DNA from 2 places in the Streptomyces sp. NPDC059909 genome. Region 1 is predicted to be linked to the other one. Evidence: riboswitches for the same ligand, from Rfam matches in the RefSeq annotation. Region 1 holds a riboswitch; the other holds the start of a gene.
What was found. Region 1 has a riboswitch for cyclic di-AMP ahead of ACFV9O_RS13750 (transglycosylase family protein). Riboswitches for the same ligand answer to the same signal wherever they lie in the genome.

Region 1 (9,960 bases):
GGCCCGTGCGTACCGCGACGCGATCCGGGCCGTCGAGGAGGACCGGGCTAACGTCGAGGGGTGAACGACGCCGCACCCGCCCCCGAACTCTTCACCTGGGAGTTCGCCACCGACCCGTACCCCGCCTATGCCTGGCTGCGCGAGCACGCGCCCGTGCACAGGACCCGGCTGCCCAGCGGGGTCGAGGCCTGGCTGGTGACCCGGTACGGCGATGCGCGGCAGGCGCTCGCGGACCAGCGGCTCAGCAAGAATCCCGCGCATCACGACGAGCCGGCGCACGCGAAGGGGAAGACGGGGATCCCGGGCGAGCGCAAGGCGGAGCTGATGACGCATCTGCTGAACATCGACCCGCCCGACCACACCCGGCTGCGCCGGCTGGTGTCGAAGGCGTTCACCCCGCGCCGGGTCGCCGAGTTCGCGCCGCGCGTGCAGGAGCTGACCGACCGGCTGATCGACAACTTCGCGGAGAACGGACAGGCCGATCTCATCCATGAGTTCGCCTTCCCGCTCCCCATCTATGCGATCTGCGACATGCTCGGCGTCCCGCTCGAGGACCAGGACGACTTCCGGGACTGGGCGGGGATGATGATCCGTCACGGCGGCGGTCCCCGAGGCGGGGTCGCACGCTCGGTGAAGAAGATGCGCGGCTATCTGGCCGAGCTGATCCACCGCAAGCGGGAGGAGCCGGGGGACGACCTCATCTCCGGGCTCATCAAGGCCTCCGACCACGGCGAGCACCTCACCGAGAACGAGGCCGCCGCCATGGCCTTCATCCTTCTCTTCGCCGGCTTCGAGACCACCGTCAATCTCATCGGCAACGGTGTGTACGCGCTGCTGCGGCATCCGGAGCAGCGCGCACGCCTCCAGGCGTCCCTCGCCGCGGGCGACACCGCGCTCCTCGAGACCGGCGTCGAGGAGCTCCTCCGCTTCGACGGTCCCGTGGAGCTGGCGACGTGGCGGTTCGCCACCGAACCGCTCACCCTGGGCGGGCAGGACATCGCCGTCGGCGACCCCGTCCTCGTCGTCCTCGCGGCGGCCGACCGCGACCCGGACCGGTTCCCCGAGCCGGACGTCCTCGACCTCGCCCGCCGGGACAACCAGCACCTCGGGTACGGGCACGGCATCCACTACTGCCTCGGCGCGCCGCTCGCGCGCCTGGAGGGACAGACCGCGCTCGCCACGCTGCTGACCCGTCTGCCCGACTTGCAACTTGCGGTGGATCCGTCCGAATTGCGGTGGCGTGGGGGGCTCATCATGCGTGGATTGCGCACTCTGCCCGTTCAGTTCCCTTCCGAAATCAGCTGACGGTTCATCAAGTCTGTGACTTTCACGTGATCTCCGCTGCATCGACTTGTGACTGACGTTCGAATGCCGCTACGTTCACGGTCAACTCGGGACTCCTCGGTCCCCTGGGGACTCACAGGTCCCCTGCAGTCACACGGAAGGTCAACCGCATGCTCTCCGGGAACGGTCGCCACCGCCGCCCCCGCCAGGCTCCCGCCCTCGTCGTCGCAGCAGGCGTGACCGGCTCGGCCATCGCCATCCCGCTGCTCGGCGCGGGTTCCGCTTCCGCCGCGGACGCCGCCACCTGGGACCGCGTCGCCGACTGCGAGAGCGGCGGCATGTGGAGTGCCGACCTCGGCAACGGCTACTACGGCGGACTGCAGCTCTCCCAGGACGCCTGGGAGGAGTTCGGCGGTACGGCGTACGCGCCGCGCGCCGACCTCGCCAGCCGCTCGCAGCAGATCGCGGTCGCCGAGAAGGTCCTCGCCGCGCAGGGTCCGACGGCGTGGCCGAGCTGCGCCGTGATCACCGGCCTCGCGACCGGTGGGTCCAAGGCCAAGGTCGACCCGGGCGTGACGCCCGGCACCGCCAAGAGCGACACGGCCGGCTCGCAGGACGACGAGGTGGATCCGCCGTCGTTCGGCGACGGGGCCGACGCCGTGACGTCTCCTTCGGCCTCGCCCGCGCCCGGGCAGTCGAAGGGGTCCGGGCAGGGCGCGGGCGAGCCGTCCGCCACTCCCGAGTCGACCGCCCCCACCCAGGATGTGACCAGCGGCACCGGTGCCGACGCCGAAGGCGGCTCCGGGAAGCACCGCGGCACCCCCGCCACCAATGAGGAAGAGGCGGGCAATTCGGGCAATGACCGTGATTCTGGTCGTCATGCCTCACGAGATGACGCATCGGCACGAGGCGGCGCCACGGCGGCAGATGAGTACACCGTCCGCCCCGGCGACAACCTGTGGGCGATAGCGGATGCGAACGAGCTGCCCGGCGGCTGGCCCGCGCTGTACGAGGCGAACCAGGAGACCGTCGGCTCCGACCCCGACCTCATCCTTCCTGGCCAGAGCCTCGATCTGGGCCTGGAGAAGGGGAAGTTGGAGAAGTAGTCCGGGCTGGCGCCAGCTGTATTTCGAGCACTTATGTCCCCTTCCGCGCAAGTGAGACATGGGTCTCTTCCGGTCAACTGGCGTGTTGCGCCTGTCAAGTCCGGTCATCCCGCCTCTCACCTGCGAAAACGGACATCTGTCCGAGGTGGTTACGGGCGATTTCTCCCCGATGTTCGTCTTTGAACATCGGGGAGAAGTGCGTTTACGGTCTGAACCGCTCGCCACCGCGGGCCCCCTCGACCGTCACGCCGAATCCTGCCGTCGGTCGAAGGGAACAGTCGACGCGTCAAGCGCCGTAGGCAGGAGCGGGGGACCCAAGGTAAGTGCCGCGTCCGCCCGATGAGGGACGGTCACGGCTTGGGGTGAAGCCGCGCGCAGGATCGCGCGGCCGGGCAACTCGTCCTCTGGTTCCTGGCGGAACCGGGGACACCCCATCGGCCCGAACCCGACAGCTCACCTCGCAGGCGTCGGTGAGGGGAATCTCCATGCTGCACTCCGGCAAGGTCAAGCACCGTCGCCCGACCGTTCTCCAGCGGTCCGCCCGTATCGTCACGCTCGCCGGTGTCGCTGGTGCCGCGATAGCCGCGCCGCTCGTGGTCGCCGGCACGGCGTCCGCCGCCACCGCCTCCGAGTGGGACACGGTCGCCCAGTGCGAGTCCGGCGGCAACTGGTCCATCAACACGGGCAACGGCTTCTACGGCGGCCTGCAGTTCTCGGCCTCCACCTGGGCCGCGTACGGCGGCACGGCGTATGCCGCCACCGCCGACCGGGCCACGAAGGCCCAGCAGATCACGATCGCCGAGAAGGTCCTGGCCGGCCAGGGCAAGGGCGCGTGGCCGCACTGCGGCGTGGGCCTGTCCAATGCCGCGTACACCGGTGGCGCCGCCGAGGCCGCCCCGAAGCCCGCCGCCCCCAAGGCCGAGACCCCCGCCCCGGCGCCGAAGCGTGCCGAGGCCCCGACCACCCGCTCCGCGCGCCCGGCCGCCCCGGTCAAGAAGGGCGACGGCGAGTACACGGTCAAGGCCGGTGACACCCTCGGCAAGATCGCCGAGGCCGAGAAGGTCAAGGGCGGCTGGAAGAAGCTGTTCGACCTGAACAAGGACGTCATCGACGACGCGGACGTCATCCACCCCGGCCAGAAGCTCCACCTGAGCTGACGGCCCGACTCCGGGAACGGTCCCGGGACCGGGGCTCCCCGACCCGGCCCCCAGGACTCCCGTAGTCGCTCCCCACGGGCTCCCGTGACCCGGTGGACCCGGCGGACCACCGGACGCACGCACCCCCGTCCCCCGAGCCCCCCGGTCCGGCGCGCCTTCCCCCGTACGCGCCGGGCCGGGGTTTCTGTCTGCTTCGTGCCCTTTTTCGTCCCACGGGGCGGGCACCGGCCGACCGATGCCCCTGGGCCGGATAGGCTCATGTCGCAAGGCCAAAGCGACCCTGCACAACCAGCGTCACATCCCAGAAGGAGATGCTCGTGCCGTCCATCGACGTCGTCGTAGCCCGGGAAATCCTGGACTCCCGAGGCAACCCCACGGTCGAGGTCGAGGTCGGCCTCGACGACGGCAGCACCGGCCGTGCTGCCGTGCCCTCCGGCGCCTCCACCGGTGCGTTCGAGGCCATTGAACTCCGTGACGGAGACCAGAACCGCTACATGGGCAAGGGCGTGGAGAAGGCCGTCCTCGCCGTCATCGAGCAGATCGGCCCCGAGCTCGTCGGCTACGACGCCACCGAGCAGCGCCTGATCGACCAGGCGATGTTCGACCTGGACGCCACCGACAACAAGGGGTCCCTCGGCGCCAACGCGATCCTCGGCGTCTCCCTGGCCGTCGCCCACGCCGCGTCCGAGGCCTCGGACCTGCCCCTCTTCCGCTACCTGGGCGGCCCGAACGCGCACCTCCTGCCGGTGCCGATGATGAACATCCTGAACGGCGGCTCGCACGCCGACTCCAACGTGGACATCCAGGAGTTCATGATCGCCCCGATCGGCGCGGAGTCCTTCTCCGAGGCGCTGCGCTGGGGCACCGAGGTCTACCACACCCTCAAGAAGGTCCTGAAGGAGCGCGGACTCTCCACGGGTCTCGGCGACGAGGGCGGCTTCGCCCCGAACCTGAACTCCAACCGCGATGCCCTCGACCTCATCCTCGAGGCCATCAAGCAGGCCGGCTACGCGCCCGGCAAGGACATCGCCCTCGCGCTCGACGTCGCCGCCTCCGAGTTCTACAAGGACGGCACGTACCTCTTCGAGGGCAAGGAGCGCTCGGCCGCCGAGATGACCGAGTACTACGAGGAGCTCGTCGCCGCGTATCCGCTCGTCTCCATCGAGGACCCGCTGTTCGAGGACGACTGGGCCGGCTGGAAGGTCATCACCGACAAGCTCGGCGCCAAGGTGCAGCTGGTCGGCGACGACCTGTTCGTCACCAACCCGGAGCGCCTCGCCCGCGGCATCGAGGACGGCGCCGCGAACGCGCTGCTGGTCAAGGTCAACCAGATCGGTTCGCTGACCGAGACCCTGGACGCCGTCGAGCTGGCCCAGCGCAACGGCTTCAAGTGCATGATGTCCCACCGCTCCGGCGAGACCGAGGACGTCACCATCGCCGACCTGGCCGTCGCCACCAACTGCGGCCAGATCAAGACCGGTGCCCCGGCCCGCTCCGAGCGCGTCGCCAAGTACAACCAGCTGCTGCGCATCGAGGAGATCCTCGACGACGCCGCGGTGTACGCGGGCCGCTCGGCGTTCCCGCGGTTCAAGGGCTGACACCCCCGCTTACGTACGTCCCCGCACGCGGTCCCGTACCGTGTGCGGGGACGTACGTACGTAAAGGGGAGGCGCGCACATGGCCCGGGACCGGTTCTCCACCGCGACCCGACTGCGGCTGCTCGGAGAGCAGACCGCCGCCCGCGTCTACCGCTCGCAGAACCGCCGTCAGGCCCGCCGCTCCCGGCTCACCGGCCGGGCCGCCTTCCTCGCCCTGGTGGTCTGCTCGCTGATCGTCGCGCTCGCGTACCCGATGCGGCAGTACGTGTCGCAGCGGAACGACATCGCCGAGCAGGAGCGGCTCGCCGACGCGGCCCGCGAACGCGTGGAGCGGCTGCGCGACGAGAAGGCGCGGCTCCAGGACGACGCGTACATCAAGCGCCTGGCGCGCGAGCATCTGCACATGGTCCTGCCGGGCGAGACGGCCTACACCGTGATCGACCCGAGGGCCGGCGAGCAGCCACGCTCCGAGGAGGACGGCGCCGGCCGGCCCTGGTACTCGAACGTGTGGGACGGCGTCGACCACGCCGACGCGCGCCGCTAGCGAAGTCACGAAAACGAACGAAGAGACGTACGGACACATATATATGGACACGCCCCCTCCCTCGACCGAGCACACCCCGCCCACCGAGGCGGACATCGCCGCGTTCCAGGAGCAGCTCGGCCGCCCGCCGCGTGGCCTGCGAGCGATCGCCCACCGCTGCCCCTGCGGCAATCCGGACGTGGTCGAGACGGCCCCGCGGCTGGAGGACGGCACGCCGTTCCCGACGCTGTACTACCTGACCTGCCCGCGGGCTGCGTCCGCGATCGGCACGCTGGAGGCGAACGGCGTCATGAAGGAGATGACCGAGCGCCTGCAGACCGACCCCGAGCTGGCGGCGGCGTACCGGGCGGCGCACGAGGACTACATCGCGCGGCGCGACGCGATCGAGGAGCTGAAGGGCTTCCCGAGCGCGGGCGGCATGCCGGACCGTGTGAAGTGCCTGCACGTCCTGGTCGGCCACTCCCTGGCCGCGGGGCCGGGGGTGAACCCTCTCGGCGACGAGGCGATCGCGATGCTGCCGGAGTGGTGGGCGAAGGGGCCGTGCGTCAGCCCCTCCCTCGACGAAGCCTGAAGTTTCCCGTCCCTCGCCGTGCCGGGCACGCTTCCAGCTCCCGTCCGGCGTTCGAGGACGGCACCCGGGCCGCCCGGACGGTACCGGTCACCACACCAAGGAGCCACCATGACCCGCGTCGCCGCCGTCGACTGCGGCACCAACTCCATCCGCCTGCTCGTCGCCGACACCGACCCCGCCACCGGCGAGCTGACCGAGCTCGACCGCCGGATGACCATCGTCCGCCTTGGCCAGGGCGTCGACCGCACCGGCCGCCTCGCCCCCGAGGCGCTGGAGCGGACCTTCGCCGCCTGCCGCGAGTACGCCGAGGCCATCAAGGCGCACGGCGCCGAGAGGATCCGCTTCGTCGCCACCTCCGCGTCCCGCGACGCCGAGAACCGCGACGACTTCGCGCGCGGCGTCCTCGACATCCTGGGCGTGGAGCCGGAGGTGATCAGCGGGGACCAGGAGGCCGAGTTCTCCTTCAGCGGCGCCACCAAGGAGCTGCCCGGCCACGAGGAGCGCCTCGTCGTGGACATCGGCGGCGGCTCGACCGAGTTCGTCGTCGGTCACGAACACGTCGAGGCCGCCCGCTCCGTGGACATCGGCTGCGTACGGCTGACCGAGCGGCACATCCACAGCGATCCGCCGGCGCCCGCCGAGGTCACCGCCGTCCGCGCCGACATCGCCGCCGCGCTGGACCTCGCCGAGGAGACCGTGCCGATCCGCGAGGCGCAGACCCTCGTCGGTCTGGCCGGTTCGGTGACCACCGTCGCCGCTGTGGCGCTGGGCCTCGAGGAGTACGACTCCTCCGCCATCCACCACGCGCGGATCTCCCGCGAGCAGGTCGCCGAGGTGACCCACCGGCTGCTCTCGTCCACGCACGACGAGCGTGCCGCGATCCCCGTGATCCACCCCGGCCGGGTGGACGTGATCGCCGCCGGGGCGCTCGTCCTGCTGGAGATCATGGAGCGCATCGGCATCGATGAGGTCGTGGTCAGCGAGCACGACATTCTGGACGGAATCGCCTGGTCGATCGCCTAGCGCGGTCCCGCGGCAAAAAACTTCGTGAAGTTCTTCACAAGGAAAAGGGCCCGGTCGGCCGTCGAAAGTGCCCTTCGACGGCCCTCCGGGCCTGCTTTTGTGTCCAACTCGGCCTGAGCGCCCTCGGTCCGGCATGTGTCGGCCGCGTTGCGTACATATGAAACGGGGCAGTGGTTCACCTTCTTCTGGCCGGATGGGGCCAGCTCAGGCGGCCTTGACAACGTTCCCCGTTACATCGTGGTTCCCTGGCGGGGTCATGACCTCGGTCACGTGGGCGGCGGAGTGTAGCAGAGGGTCCGAGGGTGCTTGTGAAGGGGCTCACGAGCGACCCCTCTGAGGGGGGTGGATACTCGATGCCATGAGCACCACGGAGCGTCCCAGGATCCTCGTAGTAGGCGGTGGGTACGTAGGCCTGTACGCAGCTCGTCGCATTCTGAAGAAGATGCGGTACGGGGAGGCGACCGTCACGGTCGTCGACCCGCGGTCGTACATGACCTACCAGCCCTTCCTCCCCGAAGCCGCCGCCGGCAGCATCTCGCCGCGGCACGTCGTCGTCCCGCTGCGACGCGTGCTGCCCAAGGCCGAGGTACTCACCGGCCGGGTCACCACCATCGACCAGGACCGCAAGGTCGCCACGGTTGCGCCGCTCGTCGGCGAGGCCTATGAGCTGCCCTTCGACTACCTGGTGATCGCGCTCGGCGCGGTCTCCCGCACCTTCCCGATCCCCGGCCTCGCCGAGCAGGGCATCGGCATGAAGGGCATCGAGGAGGCCATCGGCCTCCGCAACCACGTCCTCGAGCAGCTCGACAAGGCCGACTCGACGACCGATGAGGAGGTCCGCCGCAAGGCGCTGACCTTCGTCTTCGTGGGCGGCGGCTTCGCCGGCGCGGAGACCATCGGTGAGGTCGAGGACCTGGCCCGCGACGCGGTCAAGTACTACAAGAGCATCAAGCGCGAGGACATGCGCTTCGTCCTCGTCGACGCCGCCGACAAGATCCTTCCCGAGGTCGGCCCGAAGCTCGGCAAGTACGGCAAGGAGCACCTCGAGGCCCGGGGCATCGAGATCTACCTCAACACCTCGATGGACTCCTGCGTCGAGGGCCACGTGGTGCTGAAGAACGGCCTGGAGGTCGACTCCAACACCATCGTGTGGACCGCCGGTGTGAAGCCGAACCCGGCGCTCGCCCGCTACGGTCTGCCGCTCGGCCCGCGCGGCCACGTGGACACCGCCGCCACCCTCCAGGTGCAGGGCACCGACTACATCTGGGCCGCGGGCGACAACGCCCAGGTCCCGGACATGGCCTCGCGCCGCGCGGGCGTCGAGAACGCCTGGTGCCCGCCGAACGCCCAGCACGCGCTGCGCCAGGCGAAGGTCCTCGGCGACAACGTCATCTCCGGTATGCGGGGCTTCCCGCAGAAGGAGTACAGCCACGCCAACTCGGGTGCGGTCGCCGGTCTCGGCCTGCACAAGGGCGTCGCGATGATCGTCATGGGCAAGGTGAAGATCAAGCTCAAGGGCCGGCTCGCCTGGTACATGCACCGTAGCTACCACGGCATGGCCATGCCGACCTGGAACCGCAAGATCCGCGTCTTCGCCGACTGGACGCTCGCGATGTTCCTCAAGCGCGAGGTCGTCTCGCTCGGTGCGATCGAGTCGCCGCGCGAGGAGTTCTACGAGGCCGCGAAGCCGGCCCCGGCGGCGGCCAAGCCCGCCCCGGAGAAGGCCAAGGCCTCCTGACCCGGCTGTAGCAGCATCCCGCAGTACCCCGAAGGGGCCGTCCGCCATCCGTGGTGCGGACGGCCCCTTCGGCGTTCCCGTACACGGGAGAAGGGCCCTGGGAGGGCGCGGCAGGCCATGAAAGATGGTGAAGACATCCACTTTGCCGTCCATTTGCGTGCTCAGGGGACTGCATCGGAACGCCGACGGTGTTTACGTGGTGTTGGGCATTTCCGGAAACCGTCATACGGAGGTGTGCGCCATGGCCGATGCCGCTTCGCGGCTCACCACTCTCGCCGAGACCCTGCTGGGGGCGCCGCCCCCGGTCCGTATCCGCGCCTGGGACGGAAGCGAAGCAGGACCTCCCGATGCCCCCGTCCTCGTCGTCCGGCACCGGCGCGCCCTTCGCCGGCTGCTCTGGAAACCCGGTGAACTCGGGCTGGCCCGGGCCTGGGTGGCCGGGGAGATCGACGTCGAGGGGGATCTGTACGAGGCCCTCGACCGGCTCGCCGGGCTGATCTGGGACCGTGGCCCCGACGACGGGCCAGGGTTCCATCCCGTACGCGATCCACAGCTGCGCGCCGCCGCGAGGGAGCTGCTCCAGCTGGCCGGACCGCGGGTCTGGCTGCCGCTGCCCCCGCCCGGCGAGGAGGTCCGCAGACGCCACGGTCCCCTGCACACCAAGGTCCGGGACCGGCAGGCGATCAGTCACCACTACGACGTGGGCAACGACTTCTACGAGCTGGTGCTCGGTCCGTCCATGGTCTACTCGTGCGCCTACTGGGACGACGAGGACGGCGGGGACGGCGGGGCCGGCGGCACCCTGGAGGACGCGCAGCGTGACAAGCTCGACCTCGTCTGCCGCAAGCTCGCGCTGAAGGAGGGCGACCGGCTGCTGGACGTCGGCTGCGGCTGGGGCTCGATGGCGATCCACGCGGCCAAGGAGTACGGCGCCCAGGT
Region 2 (9,960 bases), on a different contig from region 1:
GCGTGGTCCAGCTGGACGACCCCGATGCCGCCGAGGACACGGACGTCCCGCACCCCGGGCAGCGACGCGGCCTCCGCGAGGCCGTCCCGCAGGCCCGTCTCCAGGCGTTTGACCTCCTGCGCCCAGTCCTGGCCGAGCAGCAGGTCGATCGAGGCGCACGCCACCGCCGCCGCCAGCGGGTTCCCCATGAACGTCGGCCCGTGGGCCAGGACCGGAACCTCGCCCTTCGAGATCCCGTCCGCGACCCGGCCCGTGCAGAGTGTCGCCGCCATCGTCAGATAGCCGCCGGTCAACGCCTTGCCGAGGCACAGGACATCGGGCGACACATCCGCGTGCTCCGCCGCGAAGAGTGTGCCCGTGCGGCCGAAGCCGGTGGCGATCTCGTCGAGGACGAGCAGCACGCCGTGCGCGTCGCACGCCTCCCGGAGCACCCGCAGATACGCGGGGGAGTGGAAGCGCATCCCGCCCGCTCCCTGCACCACCGGCTCCACGATCACCGCGGCCAGCTCGTCCGCGTGCCGCTCGACGAGCGCGCGCAGATGGTCCGCGTACCTCTCCTCGTACGCGGCTGGCGGCGCGTCCGCGAAGATCTGCCGCGGCAGCACCCCCGACCACAGCTCGTGCATGCCGCCCTCGGGGTCGCAGACCGACATCGGCTGCCAGGTGTCCCCGTGGTAGCCGCCGCGCCAGGTCAGCAGCCGCTGCTTGGCCGGACGGCCCACCGAGCGCCAGTACTGCAGGCACATCTTCACCGCGACCTCGACGGACACCGAGCCCGAGTCGCAGAGGAAGACGTGCTGCAGCGGCTCGGGGGTGATCTCGACCAGCCGCGTGGCGAGCCGGACGGCGGGCTCGTGGGTGAGGCCGCCGAACATCACATGGCTCATACGGTCCAGCTGTCCGCGCGCCGCCTCGTTGAGCACGGGGTGGTTGTAGCCGTGGACAGCGGACCACCACGACGACATGCCGTCGACCAACTCACTCTGCCCGTGGGCCGGTTCGGCGAGCCGGAGCCGTACCCCGGACGCGGACTCCACGACCAGCGGGCCCGTACGGCCGGGCATCGGGCCGTACGGGTGCCAGACGTGGGCCCGGTCCAGGGCCACGAGCTCGCGCGCGGTGGAGCTACGCATTGGGCGCGAGGTCCGTCCCGGCGCCGCGGCGGCGTACCGCCACCAGGTCGGGGCGCGCCCCGGAGGAGGTCGCGGTCTCCGGCGCGGTGTCTCCGCACGGCTCGCAGCCGCCGCCCCCGTGCGAACCGCAGCCGCCCGCGGCGGCCGCGTCCACGCGGTGCTCCGGCAGCGTCGTCGTGTCCGCGCCCTCGACCTCGAAGCCCGCGTCCGCGATCATCTCGAGGTCCGTCTTGCCTGCCTGGCCCTCACTGGTCAGATAGTCGCCGAGGAAGATCGAGTTGGCGAGGTGCAGTGCCAGCGGCTGGAGCGTGCGCAGATGCACCTCGCGGCCGCCCGCCAGCCGTACCTCCACGTCCGGGCAGACGAACCGCACCATGGCGAGGATCCGCAGCGCCCGCTGCGGCGTGAGGTTCCACTCCTTGGCGAGCGGCGTGCCCTCGAACGGGATCAGGAAGTTCACCGGCACCGAGTCGGGGTCCAGTTCGCGCAGCGCGAAGACCACGTCGACGAGGTCCTCGTCGCTCTCGCCCATGCCCGCGATCAGACCCGAGCACGCCGACAGGCCGGCGGCGTGCGCCTTCTGGACGGTGTCCACCCGGTCGGCGTACGTGTGCGTGGTCGTGATGTCCCCGTACGTCCCCTCGGACGTGTTGAGGTTGTGGTTGTACGCGTCGGCGCCGGCGGCCCGCAGCCGCTCCGCCTGTCCGTCGGAGAGCAGACCGAGGCAGGCGCACACCTCGACACCCTCGTTCTGATCCTTGATCGCCTCGATGGTCTGCGACACCCGGTCGACGTCCCGGTCCGTCGGTCCACGCCCGCTCGCGACGAGGCAGACGCGCTTCGCGCCGCCCGCGACCCCCGCGGCCGCCGCCTTCGACGCCTCGTCCGGCTTCAGCCAGGTGTACTTGAGGATCTCCGCCTTGGAGCCCAGCCGCTGGGAACAGTAGGAGCAGTCCTCCGGGCACAGTCCGGACTTCAGATTGACCAGATAGTTCAGCTTCACCCGCCGTCCGAACCACTGACGGCGTACCTTTCCGGCCGCGGCCACCACTTCGAGCAGATCGTCGTCGGAGGTCGCCAGGACGGCGAGTGCTTCTTCGCGGGTCGGCAGCTCGCGCCGCAGGCCCTTGTCCACCAGCGTGTTCAGGAGGTCCATGGCGCAGATCCTTGCCTACCGGACACCCTCGGGCCAAGGAGGAACTCGACAACACGCGCGGAATGAGGTGTGTGCATGGCCACACTCTGACCTTTGCTGTCCCGGGCTAGGGTCTGTTCGCTGCCTACAAAAGGACCGGACCGTCATGTCTCAGTCCCCGCCCCAGGATCCGTTCGAGTGGACCGCCGACGCGGCACGCCTCAGGGCGGACGCCGGTCTCGTACGGACACTCCGGCCGCGCCCCGCCGACGCCACCGTGCTCGATCTCGCGAGCAACGACTACCTCGGCCTCACCCACCGCCCGGAGATCACCGAGGCGGCGGCCGGCGCGGCCCGGCGCTGGGGCGCCGGGGCCACCGGTTCCCGGCTGGTCACCGGCAGCACCGAGCTGCACGCGGAACTGGAGCGTGAACTGGCCGGGTTCTGCGGCTTCGAGGCCGCCCTGGTGTTCTCCTCCGGGTACGCCGCGAACCTCGCCGCGCTCACCGCGCTCAGTGCGCACGGCTCCCTGATCGTCTCGGACGCGGGCAACCACGCCTCGATCGTCGACGGCTGCCGGCTCGCGCGGGCCGAGACCGCGGTGGTGCCGCACGCCGACCCCGAGGCCGTGCGCAAGACGCTCGACGCACACCCCGGGCGGCGGGCTCTCGTCGTCTCCGACTCGGTCTTCTCGGTGGACGGCGACGCCGCCCCGCTGACCGGTCTCGCCGAGGCCTGCCGTGCGTACGGGGCCGCCCTGGTCGTCGACGACGCGCACGGCTTCGGGGTGCTCGGCGACGGGGGCAGGGGAGCTTTGCACGCCGCCGGGCTCGCGGGGGCCACGGGCGTCGTCGCCACGCTGACGCTCTCGAAGTCACTGGGCAGCCAGGGCGGTGCCGTCCTCGGCCCGGTGCGGGTCATCGACCACCTCGTCAACGCCGCGCGGACGTTCATCTTCGACACCGGTCTCGCCCCGGCCGCCGCGGGAGCGGCCCTGGCGAGCCTGCGGCTGCTGCGCCGTGAGCCCGGACTCGCCGACCGGGCCCGCGCCGTCGCGACCACGCTCCACGAGCGGCTGACCGCGGCCGGGCTGACCGCGGCCCGTCCGGACGCGGCGGTCGTCTCCGTACAGGCGCCGTCGCCGGAGTCGGCCGTGCGGTGGGCCGCGGACTGCAGGGCCGAGGGGCTGGCCGTCGGCTGCTTCAGGCCGCCGTCGGTGCCGGACGGGATCTCGCGGATCCGGCTCACCGCGCGCGCCGACCTCACGGAACGGCAGATCGAGACGGCCGTCAGCGTGATCCTGCGGACGGCTCCGCCCCGCTGAACCCGGCGGTGTCCAGGGAGCGCACGAAGCCCGTCCACGCCTGCGGAGAGAAACGCAGGTGTGGCAGCCGGACGTTCTTGGAGTCGCGCACGGCCAGCGCGCCGTCCGCGTAACAGGCCGTCTCGACGCAGTTGTTCATGCCGACACTGCGGCTGCTGCGCCGCCATGGGGTGCGTATCCGTGCGTGGTGAGCAGACATGTGTGTGCCTTCCCTACGCGCCGTCACCGATCCCGGCGATGAGATCCAACGAGTTCTCGAACGAGAGGGCATGCGCCTGCATGGTGCGGAACGCGGCGCCGTACGCCTCGAGGTCTTCTTTCCGCTCGAGATAGAGGCTACTCGTCAGATGGTCAAGAACAACCACGTCCAGATCAGAAGTGGTCGGGAAGGAGAAGATAACGAAAGGTCCGGTGAGGCCCGCATAGCCGCCCGTCGAGAAGGGCAACACCTGCAGCCGTACATGGGGGAGTTGGGCCAGCTCCAGCACCCGCGCCAGCTGCCCGCGCATCACCCGCGGCCCGCCGACCTGGCGCCGCAGCACCGCCTCGTCCAGGACCGCGCTGAACTCCAGCGGACGCTCCGCACGCAGCACTTCCTGACGGGCGAGCCGCACCTCCACCAGTGAGTCCACGGTCGCCGCCGGCGCCCCGTCCAGCGCGGAACGGGTCACCGCCCGTGCGTAGTCCGGGGTCTGAAACAGCCCCGGCACCACCGAGGTCTCCAGGGTGCGCGCGGAGCTCGCCTGCGACTCCAGGCTGATGAAGTCCCGGTACTGGGGCGGGATCACCCCGCGATAGGCGTGCCACCAGCCGGTGCCCCCGCCACCCGCCGAGCCCGCGAGCGTCTCGAGCAGTTCGCGCAGCCGGGCGTCGGTGACGCCGTACGCGTCGAGCAGCCGCACCACATCGTCCGGTCTCACACCGCTCGTACCGGTCTCCACCCGGCTCACCTTCGACTGGTGCCACCCCACGAGCCCGGCGGCCTCCCGGCTGGTGAGGCCCGCGCCGAGACGCAGGCCGCGCAGCTCCTCGCCGAGTTTGCGCCGACGCACCGCGGGACCGTGCCGCATGCCCGCCGCCTCCTTCCGGTACTCGGGCCCCTTTTCCGGACCATGCCGAGCCGTCCGGCGGAGCGGCCACCGAAACGGCAGCCACCCAGTGTGCGCCCAAATGCGTTCTCACGTCGCAGAGTTCACCGCTTTGAGCGACAGATATATGCATATCTTGGTGGATCGCCACCAACTGCGTCATCAACGGTGGCAGTCTGGCGCGAAGCGCAGTCCGAGGCCGCTCCGGCGCACCTTCCGCCACGTGTCGCCACGTGCCGGCGTCCGGCCCCGGTGGGAAAGGGACAGCTCGCCATGGCAGACCACCAGGAAGCCTCCGTCACTCTGCCGAGCGATCCCGCCTCGGTCTCCGCCGCGCGGAGATACGTCACCGGCGTCCTCACCGACTGGGGCCTCCCCGGTGAGGCGGAAACGGCCGACACCGTCCGGCTGATCGTCTCCGAACTCGCCACCAACGCCGTGCAGCACACCTTCGGACAGTCGCCCACCTTCACCGTGAACGTCCGGCTCGAGCGCGACGAGCAGCTGCGCATCGGGGTCACCGACAGCCATCCGCGCTGGCCGCAGCGGCTGCCGGCGGCCGTCCAGCAGGACAACGGGCGCGGGATGGTGATCATCCGCTGGCTCACCACCGAGTGCGGGGGAGAGCTCTCCGTGACCCCGACTGCGGAGGGCGGCAAGACCGTCTGGATCGCGCTGCCCTGGACCGCGCCGACCCTCCCATGACGGAGTCCGCCGCTGTGGGCCCCTGTGCCCTGCGGACGGGCTCAGGGTGAGCCCCGTCGGCCCTCGAAGCGCGGGGCCGGGGCGACGTCCCAACGATCAAGCCCCTCCGGCGATTGAGGAGCGGGGCCCGGGGCAGAGCCCCGGCGGGGGCCAGGGGGCGTAGCCACACGAGGGGTCCGGGGTCTTGCCGCAGTGCGGGAACTGGCCCGCGGGCCCGGGCAGGGCCCCGCAGGCGGCAGGGGGTGTCCGGCGTCGCGCGGGCGAATCCCGTGCGGAGCAGGGCGCGCAGCGCCCGACTCGTAGCCCGCTGCACCTGTGCCGGACGGCGCGGCCGTGCTGCATCGCATCCTGCTGCCGGCCACGATCGTGCTCGCGCTGGTCCGGTTCCCGCTCGTGGCGCTGCTCGTGTACCGGCTGGGCCGGTGGCTGCGCCGCCCGCGTACTGCACGGACCGTGGAGGGGGGTCAGCGGCGGTGCACTCACCGCCCTCGGCCTGACCCTGGTGACCGCTCCTCCCGACCATTGAGCCTCCGCCGGACGGCCCAGGGCAGCACGGCCCAGAGCCCGGCGCAGACGAGCAGCGTCGCGGCAGCGGCCACGATCCCTTCCGGCGTGCCGTGCACGACGTCGACGACCAGCAGCACCGCGGAGGTCAGCGCCAGGGCGAGCACCGCCATGCCGATGCCGGCCAGCCGTGACGAGACCAGCACGATCTCCTCCTTGGCGCCTCTGCGGAAGAGACCGCGGTGCAGTGCGGCGGGCGCGGTGAAGAGCGCCGCGGCCACCACGGCGAGTAGCAGTGTAGTCACGTACGTGCCGCGCTGGAACGAGTCGAGGCTGGGGAACCTGGCCGTGAAGGCCAGGGTGAGGAGGAAGGCGAACAGGATCTGCACGCCCGTCTGGATGACCCGCAGCTCCTGCAGCAGCTCGATGAAGTTGCGGTCGGCGCGCTCCGCCTCGGTCTCACGGCGCGCGGCGGCGTCATGCGGGTCGTTGCGCTGTGCGTCGTCGTTCCGCCCCGCGTCGTTGTTCCGCGGGGCGCCGGGGCTCTCGTCGTCGGGCATACCGTACGAGTAGCCCGTGCCCCGCGGAACATGCCACCGACTGGTCCGACCGGCTGACCCCGGCCGGTCAGCGGACGCGTCCGTACCGGACGCTCTTGGTCCAGATCTTGCTCAGCTTCACGACGGAGCCGGTCTTGGGGGAGTGCCAGATCCTCCCGCCGCCCGCGTAGATGCCGACGTGGTACACGTATCCGCCGGAGCGGAAGAACACCAGGTCACCGACCTGCCGGCGGGAGGCCGAGATGTGGCGGGTGCGGTTGTACTGGGCCTGCGCCGTGCGCGGCAGCCTCTTTCCCGCCTTCTTGTACGAGTAGAGCGTGAGTCCCGAGCAGTCGAACCGGTACGGGCCCGTGGCCCCCCACCGGTACGGCGCGCCCCTCTTGGACGCGGCCACCTTGAGGGCCTTCAGCGCGTGGGCCGACGCCGCGTGGGCCTCCGAAGCGCCGCCAGGGACCAGCAGGGAGCCGCCGACGGCGGCGAGAGTGAGAGCCGAGACGGCACCCGTCCGGGAGAGCAGGGACGGACAATGTGTCTGCGCAGTCATGCGCAACCCTTCGTCAGCCGCCTGTGAAGGATGACCTGTCGGGTTCGGACCTGCGAAGACGCCCGGCCGCCGCAGCGGCTTCACCCCGAGGACCGGCCACGGTGGGCGGCCGGACCGTACTGCTCGGGTCCTCCACTCCTGCCGAAGCACTCATGTCGACCAGGCATCCGGTGCGGCGGCAGGACTCGGCGTCCGCCCGGACCGCCCCGCCGCGGTGGCGGGGGCTTGTCGTCCCAGGGATCTTGACGCACGAACTGCCCGATTTCCGAGTCGAAACGACGATATGTGAGGCTCCTCACCACTGATCCAATCGAGTGGACCAAGCCGTTCGGCCCATCACGAGTGGTCGCATGACGAGCGCTGTACCAGCAACGGAACGCGCCATTCAGCCAGATGGCCCATCCCGCCGCGCAACTTGTCGCGCACAAAAGTTGAAGCCGCGACTACTCCGGATGGGCGACACCCACTCGTACGTCCCTGGCCCTCCCGTGGCGCGTTCCGTACCGGCGCGGGGCCGCCCCGCTCAACTCACAGACTCCGGCGGGACCGTGATTCGCGCGGTCCTCCGCTCCCCGTCCAACACCCGCAGGGCGCGGGCCAATGTGGGTGCGTGCAGCTCGCTCTCGCCTCGGGCGTGCATCAGCGCGAGGGCGTCCCGCAGGGCGATCGCCCGTGCGGCCAGGGCCTGGGCGGCGCGGAGGGCGCCGTACGTGTGGGCCCCCCTGGCCGGATTGATCCGTCCCAGCTGGTCGACGACTTCGAGATAGCGGTCGATGAACTCGCTCTCGGCGCGGGTCAGTGCGGGCAGCGGGGGCAGTTCCGGAGGCAGCACGGGCCGGTTCACCGTTCCCCGTGCGAAGCGGCCGACGTCTTGCGGTTCTTGACGATGTGATCGACCAGGCCGTACTCCTTCGCCCCGGCCGCGTCGAACACAGTGTCGCGTTCGATGTCGGCGGCGATACGTTCGGCGCTCCGGCCCGTGTGGCGCACCAGCATGGCGGAGATCTGGTCGCGCAGCCGCAGCAACTCCTGTGCCTGGATGCCGAGATCCGTCGGCTGACCCTGGAGGGGCTCGGGGAGGGCGGGCTGCTGGACGAAGACCCGGGCGCCGGGCAGGGCCATCCGTTTGCCGGGCGTGCCGGCGGCGAGCAGTACGGCGGCGGTGGAGGCGGCCTGGCCCAGGCACGTCGTCGCAACGTCGCAGGTCACCACCTGCATCGTGTCGTAGACCGACGTCATCGCGCTGATGGGGCCGCCGGGGGAGTTGATGTAGAGGTTGATGTCCTGGTCGGGGGCGGCGTACTCGAGGTACAGGAACTGGGCGATGACGTCGTTGGCCGAGGTGTCGTCGACGGTCGTGCCGAGAAAGATGATCCGCTCCTCCAGCAGCTTCGAGTACGGGTCGAGCGTGCGGAGGCCTGCGCTGGTGCGCTCGGTGAGCTCCGGCAGAACGTAGCGGGCGGAAGGTCGGTGCATGGCGTACCTCTCCTCGTGCGCGAATCTCTGTAAAAAATGTACAGGACGTACAGGCCGTTATGATGGGGAGCATGTTCTACGGCCTGAGGAGAGTTGCCAGGTCAGGGGCGGTTCTGCTCGCTCGCTGAGAGCGAACATCTCACGGTTTCTCACGTTGGGGTCTGTCGCGCCTCCTCACCGACGCCCAGAAGAGCGTTCAGATGGATCACGGCCTCGCCCATATCGGCGGCCGTCGGGTGGACGTACACGCGCTTCGTGAAGCTCGCGTTCGTGTGCCCGGCCCCACGCGGCGAGGATCGTGTCAGAGACCCCGTTCGTCGCCAGGAACGTCAGGCACGAGTGCCGGGCGTCGTACAGGCGCACCTTCCGCAGGCCGAGCTTCGCCATCAGCGAGTAGGCGTGCTCCCGCAGCTGGCGCGTGCTCATGGCCTGCCCGAGCAGGTCGACGAACACGTACCCCGACTCCAGGTAGTACGAGCCCATCGCGGCCCGCTCGGCCTCCTGCACCACCTGCGACTGCAGCAGGGCCAGGCGCACCGGCTCGGGCAGCGGGAGCGTCCGCTCCCCGGCCTCGGACTTGGTGTCCTTCTCCAGCACCCGGATGTTGCCGATCATCGTTCGCGTGTTCGCCACGTCGAGCGTGCCCGCGGTGAAGTCGATGTCGTCCCACCGCAGCCCGGCGACCTCCGCCGGCCGCAGCCCCATCAAGCCGAGCAGCAGCGGGGCGAACAGGCGGTCGTCGCGGATGCCGACGACGAACTGCTGCACCTCGCTGACGTTCCACGGCTTCGCCCGCTGGTTCTCCCGCTTGTCGGCCTTCCGGGCCATGCGAGGCACCGTGACGTACTCGGCCACGTTCCGGGCCACGAGGCGCTTGCGTACGGCCAGTCGCAGCGCGGCCCGCAGGCGGCCGAGGACGCCGTCAGCGGTCGTCGTCCGCAGCCCGGTGCCCTTCTCCCCGCCGCGCCGCCGTGCGCCGACAAGCAGCCAGGACACGAAGTCCTCTACGTGGTCCTCGGTGAGCTCCTGGAGCCGGATATGCCCGAGGTGCTCGTACACGTGCACCAGGGCGTTGCGGTAGCCGACGAGCGTGGACTCCTCCACCTCGATCCGCTTGTGCTCCATGTACAGGTCGAGCAGGCCTCCCACGGTCATCTTGCTGGGGAGGATCAGCTGCCCGGTACGCCGTTCGTGCTGCAGCCGTGCAAGCTCAGCCTTGGCCTCCGCCTTGGTATCGCGGGTCACGGTCAGCTGCTTGCGCTTCCCGTCCGCGTCGCGGCCCACGTCGATGACGAACCGATAGCGGGTCGACCCGTCCCGCAGCGTTACCTTCTTGATCGGATCAGCCATCACTGCCACCCTCGGGTGGCTCGATGAGTCCCTGCTCGCGCAGCCACTTGTCGATCGGGACCCCCGCCTCGCGCAGTTGGGCGTGGATCGTGGCGACGTCCCTGCTCAGCGGGCGCAGCCACTGCGGCAGGCCATACAGCT

Region 2: it holds a riboswitch for cyclic di-AMP, as region 1 does, so the genes downstream of both, ACFV9O_RS21885 (C40 family peptidase) here and ACFV9O_RS13750 (transglycosylase family protein) in region 1, are expected to answer to the same signal.

Annotation. Positions count from the first base shown of each region.
Region 1 is NZ_JBHWKX010000016.1:14,454-24,413, forward strand. Features, by position in the region: gene ACFV9O_RS13735 (nucleoside triphosphate pyrophosphohydrolase) at 1-64, shown strand, start outside; gene ACFV9O_RS13740 (cytochrome P450) at 61-1,305, shown strand; gene ACFV9O_RS13745 (transglycosylase family protein) at 1,455-2,390, shown strand; cyclic di-AMP (ydaO/yuaA leader) riboswitch at 2,672-2,872, shown strand; gene ACFV9O_RS13750 (transglycosylase family protein) at 2,876-3,547, shown strand; gene eno (phosphopyruvate hydratase) at 3,859-5,145, shown strand; gene ACFV9O_RS13760 (septum formation initiator family protein) at 5,225-5,689, shown strand; gene ACFV9O_RS13765 (DUF501 domain-containing protein) at 5,733-6,260, shown strand; gene ACFV9O_RS13770 (exopolyphosphatase) at 6,369-7,283, shown strand; gene ACFV9O_RS13775 (NAD(P)/FAD-dependent oxidoreductase) at 7,642-9,021, shown strand; gene ACFV9O_RS13780 (class I SAM-dependent methyltransferase) at 9,263-9,960, shown strand, end outside.
Region 2 is NZ_JBHWKX010000031.1:81,884-91,843, reverse strand. Features, by position in the region: gene ACFV9O_RS21925 (adenosylmethionine--8-amino-7-oxononanoate transaminase) at 1-1,133, opposite strand, end outside; gene bioB (biotin synthase BioB) at 1,126-2,289, opposite strand; gene ACFV9O_RS21915 (8-amino-7-oxononanoate synthase) at 2,435-3,592, shown strand; gene ACFV9O_RS21910 (DUF397 domain-containing protein) at 3,558-3,791, opposite strand; gene ACFV9O_RS21905 (helix-turn-helix domain-containing protein) at 3,805-4,662, opposite strand; gene ACFV9O_RS21900 (ATP-binding protein) at 4,954-5,385, shown strand; partial or broken gene ACFV9O_RS21895 (LysE family translocator) at 5,728-5,911, shown strand; gene ACFV9O_RS21890 (DUF6328 family protein) at 5,865-6,449, opposite strand; gene ACFV9O_RS21885 (C40 family peptidase) at 6,517-6,993, opposite strand; cyclic di-AMP (ydaO/yuaA leader) riboswitch at 6,997-7,152, opposite strand; gene ACFV9O_RS21880 (hypothetical protein) at 7,517-7,825, opposite strand; gene ACFV9O_RS21875 (ATP-dependent Clp protease proteolytic subunit) at 7,834-8,469, opposite strand; gene xerC (tyrosine recombinase XerC) at 8,644-9,819, opposite strand; gene ACFV9O_RS21865 (helix-turn-helix domain-containing protein) at 9,812-9,960, opposite strand, start outside.